Linked DNA regions of Azotobacter salinestris. The protein of the gene in region 1 interacts with the protein of each later gene in a pairwise test. Links are inferred from orthologs where the notes say so. Each region holds a gene or a part of one and is shown on either strand. Other genes may lie near its edges.

What was found.
Region 2: the proteins of recO (region 1) and recR interact in binary tests that used the Escherichia coli proteins (3 or more experiments, as listed by UniProt). The link is inferred for Azotobacter salinestris from one-to-one orthologs.

The regions. Positions count from the first base shown.
Region 1 is NZ_CP045302.1:1,453,031-1,461,212, forward strand. The notes cover bases 2,356-5,295. They hold recO (DNA repair protein RecO), read right to left. Parts: upstream 4,202-5,295; coding sequence 3,509-4,201; downstream 2,356-3,508. Other genes in these bases: cmoB (tRNA 5-methoxyuridine(34)/uridine 5-oxyacetic acid(34) synthase CmoB), read left to right, coding at 2,356-2,527; GCU53_RS06825 (DUF2905 domain-containing protein), read left to right, coding at 2,567-2,773; pdxJ (pyridoxine 5'-phosphate synthase), read right to left, coding at 2,770-3,516; GCU53_RS06840 (polysaccharide lyase family 7 protein), read right to left, coding at 4,414-5,295. Also shown: GCU53_RS06805 (IclR family transcriptional regulator), read right to left, coding at 1-158; GCU53_RS06810 (protease inhibitor I42 family protein), read left to right, coding at 345-740; carboxy-S-adenosyl-L-methionine synthase CmoA, read left to right, coding at 828-1,571; more of cmoB, read left to right, coding at 1,568-2,355; more of GCU53_RS06840, read right to left, coding at 5,296-5,793; GTPase Era, read right to left, coding at 6,975-7,877; rnc (ribonuclease III), read right to left, coding at 7,870-8,182. UniProt on the Escherichia coli protein: Involved in DNA repair and RecF pathway recombination.
Region 2 is NZ_CP045302.1:4,494,657-4,498,945, reverse strand. What follows is about bases 216-2,976. They hold recR (recombination mediator RecR), read right to left. Parts: upstream 2,016-2,976; coding sequence 1,416-2,015; downstream 216-1,415. Other genes in these bases: dnaX (DNA polymerase III subunit gamma/tau), read right to left, coding at 2,468-2,976; GCU53_RS21175 (YbaB/EbfC family nucleoid-associated protein), read right to left, coding at 2,131-2,457; GCU53_RS21185 (cyd operon YbgE family protein), read left to right, coding at 1,016-1,324; cydX (cytochrome bd-I oxidase subunit CydX), read left to right, coding at 925-1,041; cydB (cytochrome d ubiquinol oxidase subunit II), read left to right, coding at 216-850. Outside these bases: more of cydB, read left to right, coding at 1-215; more of dnaX, read right to left, coding at 2,977-4,289. UniProt on the Escherichia coli protein: May play a role in DNA repair. It seems to be involved in an RecBC-independent recombinational process of DNA repair. It may act with RecF and RecO.

The DNA of each region.
Region 1 (8,182 bases):
TGCAGCAGGCGGTGGATGCTGGGTCTGGGGATGTCCAGCATGAGAGCCAGCTCGGCCGGGGACAGCGCGCGCTCCGCCTGCGCGACGGCCTCGATGATTTCCAGGACGCGCGCGATGGAAGACCCCTTGCTCCTGCGCTCCGCCCACTCACCCGTCATCCGAAAGCTCCCCCTTGGCTGCATCGCTTCATCCATCGGCGCGCCTGCGCCGCTGCCATTCTCGGTCCCATCTGGCACGCCTGTCCAACCGCGCCATAGCGACACGGCAGAAGGCCACAATCGCAGCACTGCAGACAGCCAGGCTTCCAGCTATGCTCCCCCATCATCTTCGCCAGGAGACCCTGCATGCGCCTTGCCCTGCCATACCTGCTGCCTCTCGGCCTCATCTGGATGACGGGCTGCACGCACAACGGCAGCACCACCGTCACCCTCGAGGAGGACAGTGACTGCCCGCTGCAACTGGAAAGCCGCCAGCACCTGGTGCTGAGCCTGCCCAGCAACCCTTCCACCGGCTATCGCTGGCAAGTCCGCGAATCCGCCGCACGGGTACTGCGCAGCCTGGGTCCGGAAGTCTACAGCGAAGCGGAAGAATCCGGAGTGGTCGGCAGCGCCGGGCAGTCGACTTGGCGCTTCCAGGCCGTGCAGGCCGGCAAGGACAACCTGCTGCTGGTCTACCAGCGGCCCTGGGAGGTCGGCAAGGAGCCGGAAAAGGTCTTCGACTGCGCCATCACCGTCGAATGACCGCCTGGCGCACACCGCCCGTTGCCGCTGTATGGGCAGGGCGCTCTTGGCTAAAATGCCGGCCCTGTCCCAAGCTGCGGAAGCCATGTGAAACACTCCCCCGACCGCCTCTTCGCCCAGCCCCTCGCCGAAGTGCCGGACTTCACCTTCAACGAAGACGTGGCCCGGGTGTTCCCGGACATGATCAAGCGCTCGGTGCCGGGCTACCCGACCATCGTCGAGAACATCGGCGTGCTCGCTGCGCAGTTCGCCCGGCCCGGCACCCGCCTCTACGATCTCGGCTGTTCCCTCGGTGCCGTTAGCCAGGCACTGCGCCGCCATGTGAAAAGCGAAGGTTGCCGGGTGATCGCGGTGGACAATTCGCCGGCCATGCTCGAGCGCTGCCGCGAATACCTGCACGCCCAGGACGCCATGTTCCAGGAGCTGCTGCCGGTGGAGACCATCGAGGCCGACATTCTCGCCCTGGAGCTCGCACCGGCCTCCCTGGTGGCGATGAACTTCACCCTGCAGTTCATCCCGCCCGAACGCCGCTTAGACCTGCTCGGCCGCATCCACCGGGCCCTGCTGCCTGGGGGAGCGCTGATCCTCTCGGAGAAGCTGCGCTTTGGCGATGCCGAGGAGCACGCCCTGCTCGGCGAGTTGCACGTCGCCTTCAAGCGGGCCAACGGCTACAGCGAACTGGAGATCGCCCAGAAACGCAGCGCCATCGAGAACGTGATGAAACCGGACAGCCTCGAGGAACATCGTCTACGCCTGCAGGCCGCCGGCTTTCGCAAGGTCGTGCCCTGGTTCCAGTGTCTCAACTTCGCCTCGCTGATCGCCCTGCCATGATCGACCTGTATCCCCTCGTCCGCCGCCTCGCCGGCACCCCCCTGGCCGCTTGGGCCGACAGCCTCCCGGCACAGCTGGATGAGCGCCTGACCCGCAGCCATGGTGACCTGCAACGCTGGCAGGCAGCCCTGCAGGCACTGCCCCCGTTGACTGTCGAGCGCATCGAGCTGGGCGAGCGGGTAGGTCTTGCCGGCACCTGCGATGACTACACCCGCGCCGCCCTGCGCCAGGCCCTGCTCGGCTTGTCGCCGTGGCGCAAGGGGCCTTTCGACCTGTTCGGCGTGCATGTCGATACCGAATGGCGCTCGGACTGGAAGTGGCAGCGGGTCGCTCCGCACCTGGACCTGCGCGGCCGGCGCATCCTCGATGTAGGCTGCGGCAACGGCTACTACATGTGGCGCATGCTCGGCGCCGATGCCGACTGCGTGATCGGTGTCGATCCCAACTGGCTGTTCTTCTGCCAGTTCCTCGCGCTCCGGCGTTATCTGCCGGAATTGCCCGCCTGGCACCTGCCGCTCGCCCTCGAGGACCTGCCGGAAAAGCTGGAGGGGTTCGACACGGTGTTCTCCATGGGCGTGCTTTATCACCGCCGCTCGCCCATCGACCATCTGCTGGCGCTCAAGGACTGCCTTCGCCGAGGGGGCGAGCTGCTGCTGGAAACCCTGGTGGTCGACGGCGACGCCACGACCGTGCTGGTGCCGGAAAATCGCTATGCCCAGATGCGCAACGTCTGGTTCCTGCCTTCGGTGGCGGCCCTGGAGCTGTGGCTGCGCCGTGCCGGCTTCGTCGAGGTGCGCTGCGTGGATGTCGCCGTCACCTCCGTCGAGGAGCAGCGCGCCACCGAATGGATGACCTTCCAGTCTCTGCCAGACTTTCTCGATCCGACCGACCCCGGCAGGACGGTCGAGGGCCTGCCCGCACCGACCCGTGCAGTGCTGCTGGCCCGCAAGCCCTGAGCCCGTCCCGCCCCTTGCCCGAACGAAGAAGGTGACTGGATGGCCCGCTGGCTGATGATCCTCGGGGCGGCCCTGTTGCTGCTCGGCATCGCGCTGCACTATGCGCCCTGGCTGTTCGGCTGGTTCGGTCGCCTGCCGGGCGACATCCGGGTCGAGACGGAGCGCGGCAGACTCTTCATCCCCTTCACCTCCATGCTGTTGATCAGCCTGGTGGCGAGCCTGCTGATCAACCTGTTCCGCCGTTAGCGGCGCATGGCGGCGCCCAGCATCAGGGTCTTCATCTCCCGCACCGCCTCTTTGAAACCGACGAACAGGGCCTGCGCGATGATGGCATGGCCGATGTTCAGCTCGTGGACCCCCGGAATCGCCGCCACCGGCTCGACGTTGTGGTAGTGCAGCCCGTGACCGGCGTTGACGATCAGCCCGTGGCTCAGACCGTACTCCACGCCATCGCGGATGCGCGCCAGCTCGCGAGCCGTCTCCGCCGGCGTATGGGCATCGGCATAGCGACCGGTGTGCAGTTCGATGGCCGGCGCACCGATACGCGCGGCGGCCTCGATCTGCCGCGGCTCGGCGTCGATGAACAGCGACACTTCGCAGCCGATGCGTGCCAGACGCTCCACTGCGGCGCGGATGCGCGCCTCCTGACCGGCGATGTCCAGCCCCCCCTCGGTGGTCAGCTCCTGACGGGTCTCCGGGACGAAGCAGGCGTGCGCCGGACGGATCTGCTCGGCGAAGGCAAGCATCTCCTCGGTGACCCCCATCTCGAAGTTCATCCGTGTCTGCAGCACCTCCTTGAGCACCCGCACATCGCGCTCCTGGATGTGCCGGCGGTCCTCGCGCAGATGCACGGTGATGCCGTCGGCGCCGGCCTCCTCGGCATCCAGCGCGGCCTTGACCGGGTCCGGATAGCGGGTGCCGCGGGCCTGCCGCAGGGTTGCCACATGATCGATGTTCACGCCCAGCAGGATACGATTGGCTTCAGTCACGGGGGGGCTCCTTGAGATTCATGAAGAGTTCGCGGCTGACCAGCGGCCGACCACCAAGATGAGGCGCCAGGGCCTGGCGCATCAGGCGCTTGGCCGCGGCCAGGGCACCGGGAAACTGCCAGTCGGCTTCGGCCATGGCCAGCAGCTCGCCGCCCTGGAACAGGCCTGGCTGCAACTGGTCAACCAACTCCAGCCCGACATCGGGCAGCAAGCGGTAGAGCCTCTGGACGTGCACGGGCTGATCATGCAGATCGCGGTCCAGGGAAAAACCATAGCCCAGCTCCACCAGCAGACGCCATTCGAAGGCACGCAGCAAAGGCTCCAGCGGACGCCCAGCCGCCAATGCGTCAAGCGTGAGAGCGTAATGATCGAACAGGGATGGGTGTGGATCTTCCAGAGGCAGCAGACGGATCAGCAGCTCGTTCAGATAAAGCCCGCTGAACAGGCTTGAGCCAGTCAGCCAGCAGGGGATGCCATTGCTTTCCAGACGGGCGACGCTCTTCAGTTCGCCTCGACCGCGCAACTCCAGCTCCAGCGGCACGAAGGGTCGAGCCAGACTGCCAGACTTGCCGCGCGCGGAGCGCAGCACTGCACGCAGTCGTCCTTGCGGGGTGAGGAAATCTGCCAGCGCGCTGCTTTCCTTGTAAGGACGGCTATGCAGGATAAAGGCAGGTTGGTTGGGCATTGTGTGGGAAGGCAGGAAAGATCCGTTTCCTGCCTTTTTCCGACTCTAGGGCAGTCTGCTGAAAAACCCCTTGGCCAGCATGAAGCTGCGCTTTTTCAAACGGGGACAAGACATTTTACACTGGGTTCTGTCTGTCTTTCACTCTGAATCAGCGAATCGAATGGAGCATGACACTGAAACGAGGTCTTTTTCAGCAAACAGCAAAATAGCCGTTAGACAATGAGCGCGTTGGCATCCGTCACACTGTCATCGACACCAACAACCGTCACGAGCGCGACATCTGCGGTAGCCCCTTGGGCTCCGTCGACATCGACGTGCAATTGGTGAGTGTTGTCGGCAACTTCCTTGAAGCCGATAAACCCATTGGCAGTCAGCTCCTGCAGGGACATGTCGCTCCCGCCAGCGGAGAAATTTTCCACCAGAGCGGAAATATTGATTACATCTCCACCACGGAAGTCGGTAATGGTGTCCCCTGCGCCCTCAAGGCTGGCGAACACGAACTTGTCGGCGCCGCTCCCACCTTCGAGCAAGTCCTTGCCAGGGCCGCCCTGCAGCACGTCGTTGCCTGCATTGCCATGGAGCTTATCGTCGCCGGCATTCCCGTAGAGTTTATCGTTGCCAGTGTTCCCGTACAGCTCGTCAGCACCGTCACGGCCATATACCTTGTCATCCCCGCCATTTGCACGAATGACATCATTCCCCTTGGTTCCAGAAAGGGAATTTGCGCCGCTGTCGCCTTTCAGGGTTGCAGGAGCTGTGGAAGAGGAAGTGGTGCTGTCTGCGGTAGTGCTATTGGTCTGGCTCTCGGCATCAGTAACAGTGTTGGTAGCGGTGGCCGTGCTCCCTTTGCTCTGCCCCTGCAGACCGGCAAGGCCGGTACCGCTTTTATGGCCGAAATCCAGGCCATAGAAGGACACTTGGGCACTACCCGAACCATTGCCCTCATTGACCCCCAAGTAAGCCCCGGCCTTGAAGTAGAGCTCATCCGACTGCCAGACAGAATTGATCTTGGTGGTTGAGGTGTATGTATTGCCATCGGCGTAGGCTTCGACCGTCAGCGTATCACCCTTGGCATCGATCTTGTAAGAGAACTTTTCGTTCAGCGAGATGTTGGGTTCATTGCCATTGGAGTCCTTGAGAGCAAAGGTCGTCTCGGCATTCTTGGACCCGGCCCGGTCATTTACAAAATAGACTTTCCCGTTCTCATGATAAAGACGAACAAGCTCATCATCCTTACCATGAATCTGGCCGATGACCACTCGACCGGGGCTACCATCGGACTTTTGCGGAACCTTGTCTACCTCGAGGGTTGCCGTCATGGTCCCCCCCTCGCTGAGCTTCCAGGCGGCCCGATCGCTTCCGTTCATTTCGCGCAGTTCGGAGCGCGCATACTTGGAGCCGCTGGTTGTTGCGCCATCTGCCATGGCAGAAAAAACCATGGCCTTGTCCGCTGCATCGTAGAAATAGCTTGAGTTTTCATACCCCCCAAGATTTTTTACTTCTACGGCTACACCACTGGTGCCGCCCTTACTGTCAACCGGCAAAGTGAGTTTCCAGTTGCGAAGGTCGAAATAATCCGAGTTGTAAGCCATTTTTCCTCTCAGTTGTTCATTTGCTTTGATCACATCCTGTGAGTTGATTGAAAAACGCCAAGCCGGACAGCAGATCACCACCCTCAATTGGAAAGGGTAAAAAATGAATTGCAGACCCCACTAAACCGACTGGCTCGAGGCAGCCACCCAAAGAGGCGGCAATACTGGACAGTCCGAACCAGGCTCATACCACGCCATCCAGTTCGGCTCTGAAAAACGCATCAGACTACGGAGCAGCCCGACAGAATGAATTAGCCACTGCATTACCCCCGAGAAAACTCAGCATTCGGCGCCAGCTATATTTCAGACGCGGAATCCCCCAAAGAGAATGCTGGCAGGACATAAGCGCATCTATACGGAGCGCCTCTCCCCAGAACCACACCAGCATTACTATAAAACAGCCCCATAAACCCCGGGGCACAAGGCAGCAAAGGGCAAAATTGTTGGATATCGCCCAAAGTACACTTCAACAAGAACAACCAGCCTGAAAATCCCAAGCATGCTCGGCCACTTATCCAAGTCTGAGAAATAGGCAGGAATCTAGCACCGATCATTCATTATAATAGCGGCGAACTTTGAATCTCCGCACATTGGATATCACACTGGAAATTCTGCCCACATACTCATATGACTACTGCAAAAACCAGACTATACTTGCCTTTAAAACGCCACCGATTTTGACCAACTTTGCCGAAGGTTTCCAGTCCGTTCGTCGCTTCGCTTAAGCGAGGCGGCAGCTCAGCTTTTCACAGATAACTATATCGTTATGACAAATATTCAAAACAATAACGCTTAAGGGATCGAATCAGTCAAAGAATACAATTTATATTGCCATCAAATAGCCATAATATTTCACGAAATATTAACATTTGATCTTTGTTGAAAGCAGTGAGATTACAATTCAATCACAAGGAAGTAAGGCGGAGGATATACAAGAGATCTGTACGGCCCGGCTCAGTTTCGATTGCAGGAGAGGCGCGCCATGACATGCCTCTGTAGCCCCGTTTGAGAGGAGCTACAAGGCACATGGATTCAGGAGGAAGGCCCGTCATTTGCCGGGCATGCAGTGGAGCCAGCGACTGGCTCCGGGGGGGGACGAAGAAGATTGAGTCGAACTGGCGACAACGCATAAGCCTTGCCTGACGATTCAGAAAATCCTTGTGAACAGAGAGAATGGGATGCTAATTATCACGATAACCCAATGAATGAAGGGCCCGCTCGTCGTCGGACCAGCCGCCCTTCACCTTTACCCATAGGTTAAGCATGACCTTGGAATTAAAAAGCACCTCCATGTCCTGGCGAGCTTCCTGACCGATACGTTTGATCCGCTCGCCCTTCTCGCCGATGATGATTTTCTTCTGCCCCTCGCGTTCGACCAAGATCAGCGCGTGGATGTGGAGAGTCCGCCCCTCCTGCTTGAAATCCTCGATTTCCACGGTGACCTGATAGGGCAGTTCGGCCCCCAACTGGCGCATGATCTTTTCCCGTACCAGTTCGGCGGCGAGGAAGCGGCTGGAGCGGTCGGTAATCTGGTCCTCCGGGAAGAAATGCTCGCTCTCCGGCAGGCGCTCGGCAACCAGCCGCTCCAAGGTATCCAAGTTTTGCCCATGCAGCGCGGAGATGGGCACGATTTCGGCGTTGGGCAGTTGCTGCGCCAACCACTGCAGATGCGGCAGCAGTTCGGCCTTGTCCTCGAGACGGTCGGCCTTGTTCACCGCGATTAGCAACGGTCCCTGCACATACTGAAGACGATCGAGCACCAGTTGGTCCTCTTCGGTCCAGCGGGTGCGATCGACCATGAAGATCACCACATCGACATCTTTCAGCGCTGCCGAGGCGGTCTTGTTCATGTAGCGGTTGAGCGCCTTGTCGTTCTGCTTATGCAGGCCAGGGGTATCGACGTAGATTGCCTGCACATCGCCTTCGGTCTTGATGCCCAGCATGTTGTGCCGGGTAGTCTGCGGCTTGCGCGAGGTGATCGCCAGTTTCTGTCCGAGAATGTGATTGAGCAGTGTGGATTTGCCCACATTCGGGCGGCCAACGATGGCCACGTAACCACAGCGCAGCGGGCTTGCCTCACTCATTGCCGTTCTCCACTCCGAGGGCCACCAGTGCTGCCGCCGCCGCCACCTGTTCGGCAATGCGACGACTGGCACCCTGACCATAGGTCTTGTCGTTCAGAAGGGCTACCTGACATTCGACGAAGAATGTCCGGCAATGGGGTTCTCCCTGGATGTCCACCACTTCGTAGCGGGGCAGTTCGCAGGCCCTGGACTGAAGAAACTCCTGCAGACGGGTCTTGGGATCCTTGTTGGTATCGACCAGGGTCAGGCTTTCCAACTCGCCAGCCAGCCAGCCGAGTACACGCTCGCGTACCGTATCCAGACCG
Region 2 (4,289 bases), 3.0 Mb from region 1 along the record:
GTTCTGCCGCCCGGTAGGCTTCGACTACCGCAGCAAGCTGGAAAACAAGAAGTGGCGCGACATCTGGGACTGGGCTCTGTTCGCCGGTGGCGCACTGCCCGCCCTGCTGTTCGGGGTAGCGTTCGGCAACCTGTTCCTGGGCCTGCCGTTCCGCTTCGACGAGACGATGCGCTCCCACTTCGAAGGCTCCTTCTTCTCCCTGCTGCACCCCTTCGCCCTGCTGGCCGGCATCGTGAGCCTGAGCATGCTCAGCGCCCACGGCGGTTCCTGGCTGATGCTGCGCACCGAAGGCGAACTGTACGAGCGCTCCTGCAAGGCTACCCGCCTGTGCGCGCTGGTGTTCCTGGGCGGCTTCTTCATCTGCGGCATCTGGCTGCTGCTGGGCATCGACGGCATGAATCTGGTCGACAACTTCGATCCCAACGCGGCTCTGAATCCGCTGACCAAGCAGGTCACCCTGGATAACAGCGGCTGGCAGGCCAACTATGTACGCTACCCCCTCACCCAGTTCGCTCCGCTGCTGGGCCTGGTTGGCGGCGCGCTGGCCCTGATGGGCGCGCAGACCAAGCGCAATGGCATGGCCTTCCTGGGCACCAGCCTGGCGATCGTCGGCGCCATCCTCACCGCAGGCTTCGCCCTGTTCCCGTTCGTGATGCCGTCGGCCATCGACCCGGTCTCCAGCCTGACCGTGTGGGATGCCGTGTCCAGCCACAAGACTCTGGGGATCATGCTGATCGCCGCGATCATCTTCGTGCCGATCATCCTGGGCTACACCCTGTGGTGCTACTGGCGCATGTGGGGCAAGCTGAACGACCAGACCATCGAGGCCAACCCTCACGGCCTGTACTGATTGAAACCGGCGCGGACCCTGTCCGCGCCATCCCCATCGAGTTCGCCCGCCCCATGGCGGGCCTAGGAGGCAACATGTGGTACTTCAGTTGGATTCTCGGCATCCTGCTGGCCTGTGGCTTCGGAGTCATCAACGCCCTGTGGCTGGAAACCACCATGAAAATGGATGAGGGTCCGGCGGGTGACGAGTGAAAAGCAGCTCCTGCAGCGACGCCCGCTCCGCATCCTGTCGCTGCTTCTGGCCACGCCGATCACGCTGATATTTCTGATTCATCCATCGCTGATCGTCGATCCCGAGGCCGGGTACAGCCACAGCATGCTGATGCTGGTAATGCTGGGGATCTCCAGCGGCTTCATTCACGGTGTCGGCTTCGATCCGCGCGGCCTGGTCTGGCGCATCCTGTTCCACCCCGTGGGTGGCTGGGTGCTGATGGGGTTGGGTTACGCGATTCTGTACCAGGTGCAGATGGGTTGATGCCCTGCCAGGAAGGCCCCGCGAGGGGCCTTTCGCTTTTCCCCTTCCCCCGTCCTCTCCTGCCATCGAATCACTCGGCGCACAACCAGGCTCACAGGCTGATCGGCTTGCGTCCGGCCAGAGCGTGACTCAGAGTGCCGCCATCCACCAGTTCCAGCTCGCCGCCCAGCGGCACGCCATGGGCGATGCGGGAAACCATGACACCTCCGGACGCCAGCATCTGGGCGATATAATGGGCCGTGGCCTCGCCCTCCACCGTCGGGTTGGTGGCGATGATCACCTCTGCGAAGACTCCCAGCTCGATCCGCATCAACAGCTCGGGAATACCGATGGCTTCCGGACCGAGACCATCCAGGGGAGACAGATGCCCCTTGAGCACGAAGTAGCGGCCCCGATAACCGGTCTGCTCGATGGCGAACACGTCCATCGGTCCCTGCACCACACAGAGCAGGGAATCGTCGCGATGCGGATCGGCGCATTGCGGGCAGAGTTCGTCCTCGCTCAGGGTACGGCACTGTCGGCAGTGACCGACACGCTCGAGCGCCTGGGTGAGCGTCTGGGCCAGACGCACGCCGCCACTGCGATCGCGCTCGAGCAGATGCAGGGCCATGCGCTGGGCGGTTTTCTGCCCCACACCGGGAAGGATGCGCAGGGCGTCGATGAGTTGTCGGATCAGCGGACTGAAGCTCATGGGCGAACGGACCGGAGGGCAGGACAGCAGGATAGATCGCACGCAAGAACGGCGACCAGTCGGCACCCTCCCCCGCAAGCGGGAGGGGCCGGCGCGGGAAAAACCCGGGAAATGCTTAGAGCGGCATCTTGAAGCCGGGCGGCAAGCCCATGCCGGCGGTCATCCCGGCCATCTTTTCCTGATTGTTCTGCTCGATCTTGCGTACCGCATCGTTGACGGCAGCGGCGATCAGGTCCTCGAGAACCTCCTTGTCCTCCTGCATCAGGCTATCGTCCAGGGTTACGCGCCGGACATCGTGACGCCCCGTCATCACCACGCTCACCAGGCCGGCCCCGGACTGACCGGTCACCTCGGCGTTGGCCAGCTCTTCCTGCATCTTCTGCATCTTTTCCTGCATCAGCTGGGCCTGCTTCATCAGGCCGGCCATGCCACCTTTCATCATGGGAATCACCTCAGGTATTCAGGGGTTCGATGGTGCCGTCGCGGATCACCGCGGCGAACTGTTGAATCAACTGCCGGATCAGGGGATCGTCCTGAATGGACGCCTCGGCCTGGCGCTGGCGCTCGGCCCTTCGCCGTGCCGCCGCCTGGGCTGGAGTTTCCTGCTCCGGCTTGCGCAATTCGATGTCCAGCTTGAGCGTACGCCCATGATGCTGGTTCAAAGCCTCGTTCAGGCGCCGCTGCTGGGTACTGTTGAACAGTGCGGCCTGCGCCGGATCCAGATGCAGCACCCAATGGTCGCCTTCGGCCTTCACCAGGGTACAGTTGGCTGCGATGTTGGCTGTCATGCCGGCCAGTCTCAGGCGCTGGAAAAGTTCGAGCCATTCGGCCGCAAGGCCGGTGGCCGGCGCTACCGCGGGCTCGGCTTCGGGCTCCGGCTTCGCCGGAAGCGGCTCCTCGACGGGAAAGGCATCGAGGTAGGCGTAGGCCTCGACATCCACCTCCTCGGCATCCACTTCATAATAGTCATCGTCCGCCGGAGGAGGCTCTTCCCCCGTGACCGGCGCAGGCATCCTTTCCGGCGCGCGATCGGCGGCAGGAGCCGTTGACCTCTCGCACGCCAAGGAGGCTCGAGCCGGCGGACTCGGCTGATCCGATACGGCACTTTCGGGAGCCCTCTCCGTTTTCTCCGCCACAGGCGCAGTGGCCATGCCACCGACCAGCATCGCAGCCGACTTCGAGACGAGAGCGCCGGCAGCCTGCGAAGGCTCCTCCCATGGCAGATCGGGAGCTCCGGCAGGCAACCTTGGCTCTGGCGGCGATACAGGCTCGATCGGTTCGGCAAACGCCGGAGCAGCCATGGCCGAACTTTCGCCCGATACAGCCGCGGAGACGGCAGGCGACTGTGCAGAGTCAGTCTCTGCCACAGGATCGGATGGGGAATCAGCCGTGGCCGAGCGGATTCCCTGATCCTTTAGCGGCCTGCCGGGCGCTCCGCCGACATCCGCCGGACGGAACGCCAGCATGCGCAGCAGCACCATCTCGAAACCACCGCGCGGGTCCGGCGCCAGCGGCAGATCGCGACGGCCGATCAGGCCCATCTGGTAATAGAATTGCACATCTTCGGCCGGCAGCGCCTGGGCGAGGGCCAGCACCCGCTCGCGGTCGCCCTGGCCGTTGTCCACCGCCTCCGGCAGCGCCTGGGCAATGGCCACCCGATGCAGCACGTTGAGCAGCTCCGCCAGCACACCGCTCCAGTCCGGCCCCTGCTCGGCCAACTGGCGCACCGCTTCGAGCATGGCCCGGGCATCGCCCTCCAGCAGCGCCTGCAGCACACCATAGACCTGACCGTGATCGAGGGTTCCGAGCATGGCTCGCACATCGGCGGCGAGCACCCTGCCCTCGCCGAAGGCGATGGCCTGATCGGTCAGGCTCATGGCATCGCGCATCGAACCGTCGGCAGCACGACCGAGCAACCAGAGGGCATCCGACTCGAAGGGAATGCCTTCCGCGCCAAGCACGTGGGTCAGGTGCTCGACCACCCGCTCTGGCGGCATACTCTTCAGAGCGAACTGCAGACAGCGAGACAGGATGGTGACAGGCAGCTTCTGCGGATCGGTGGTCGCCAGCAGGAACTTGACGTGAGGCGGTGGCTCCTCGAGGGTCTTCAGCAGCGCGTTGAACGAGTGGCTGGAAAGCATGTGCACTTCGTCGATCAGGTAGACCTTGAAGCGTCCACGGCTTGGCGCGTACTGCACGTTGTCGAGCAGCTCGCGGGTGTCCTCCACCTTGGTGCGGCTGGCAGCATCGACCTCGATGAGATCGACGAAACGC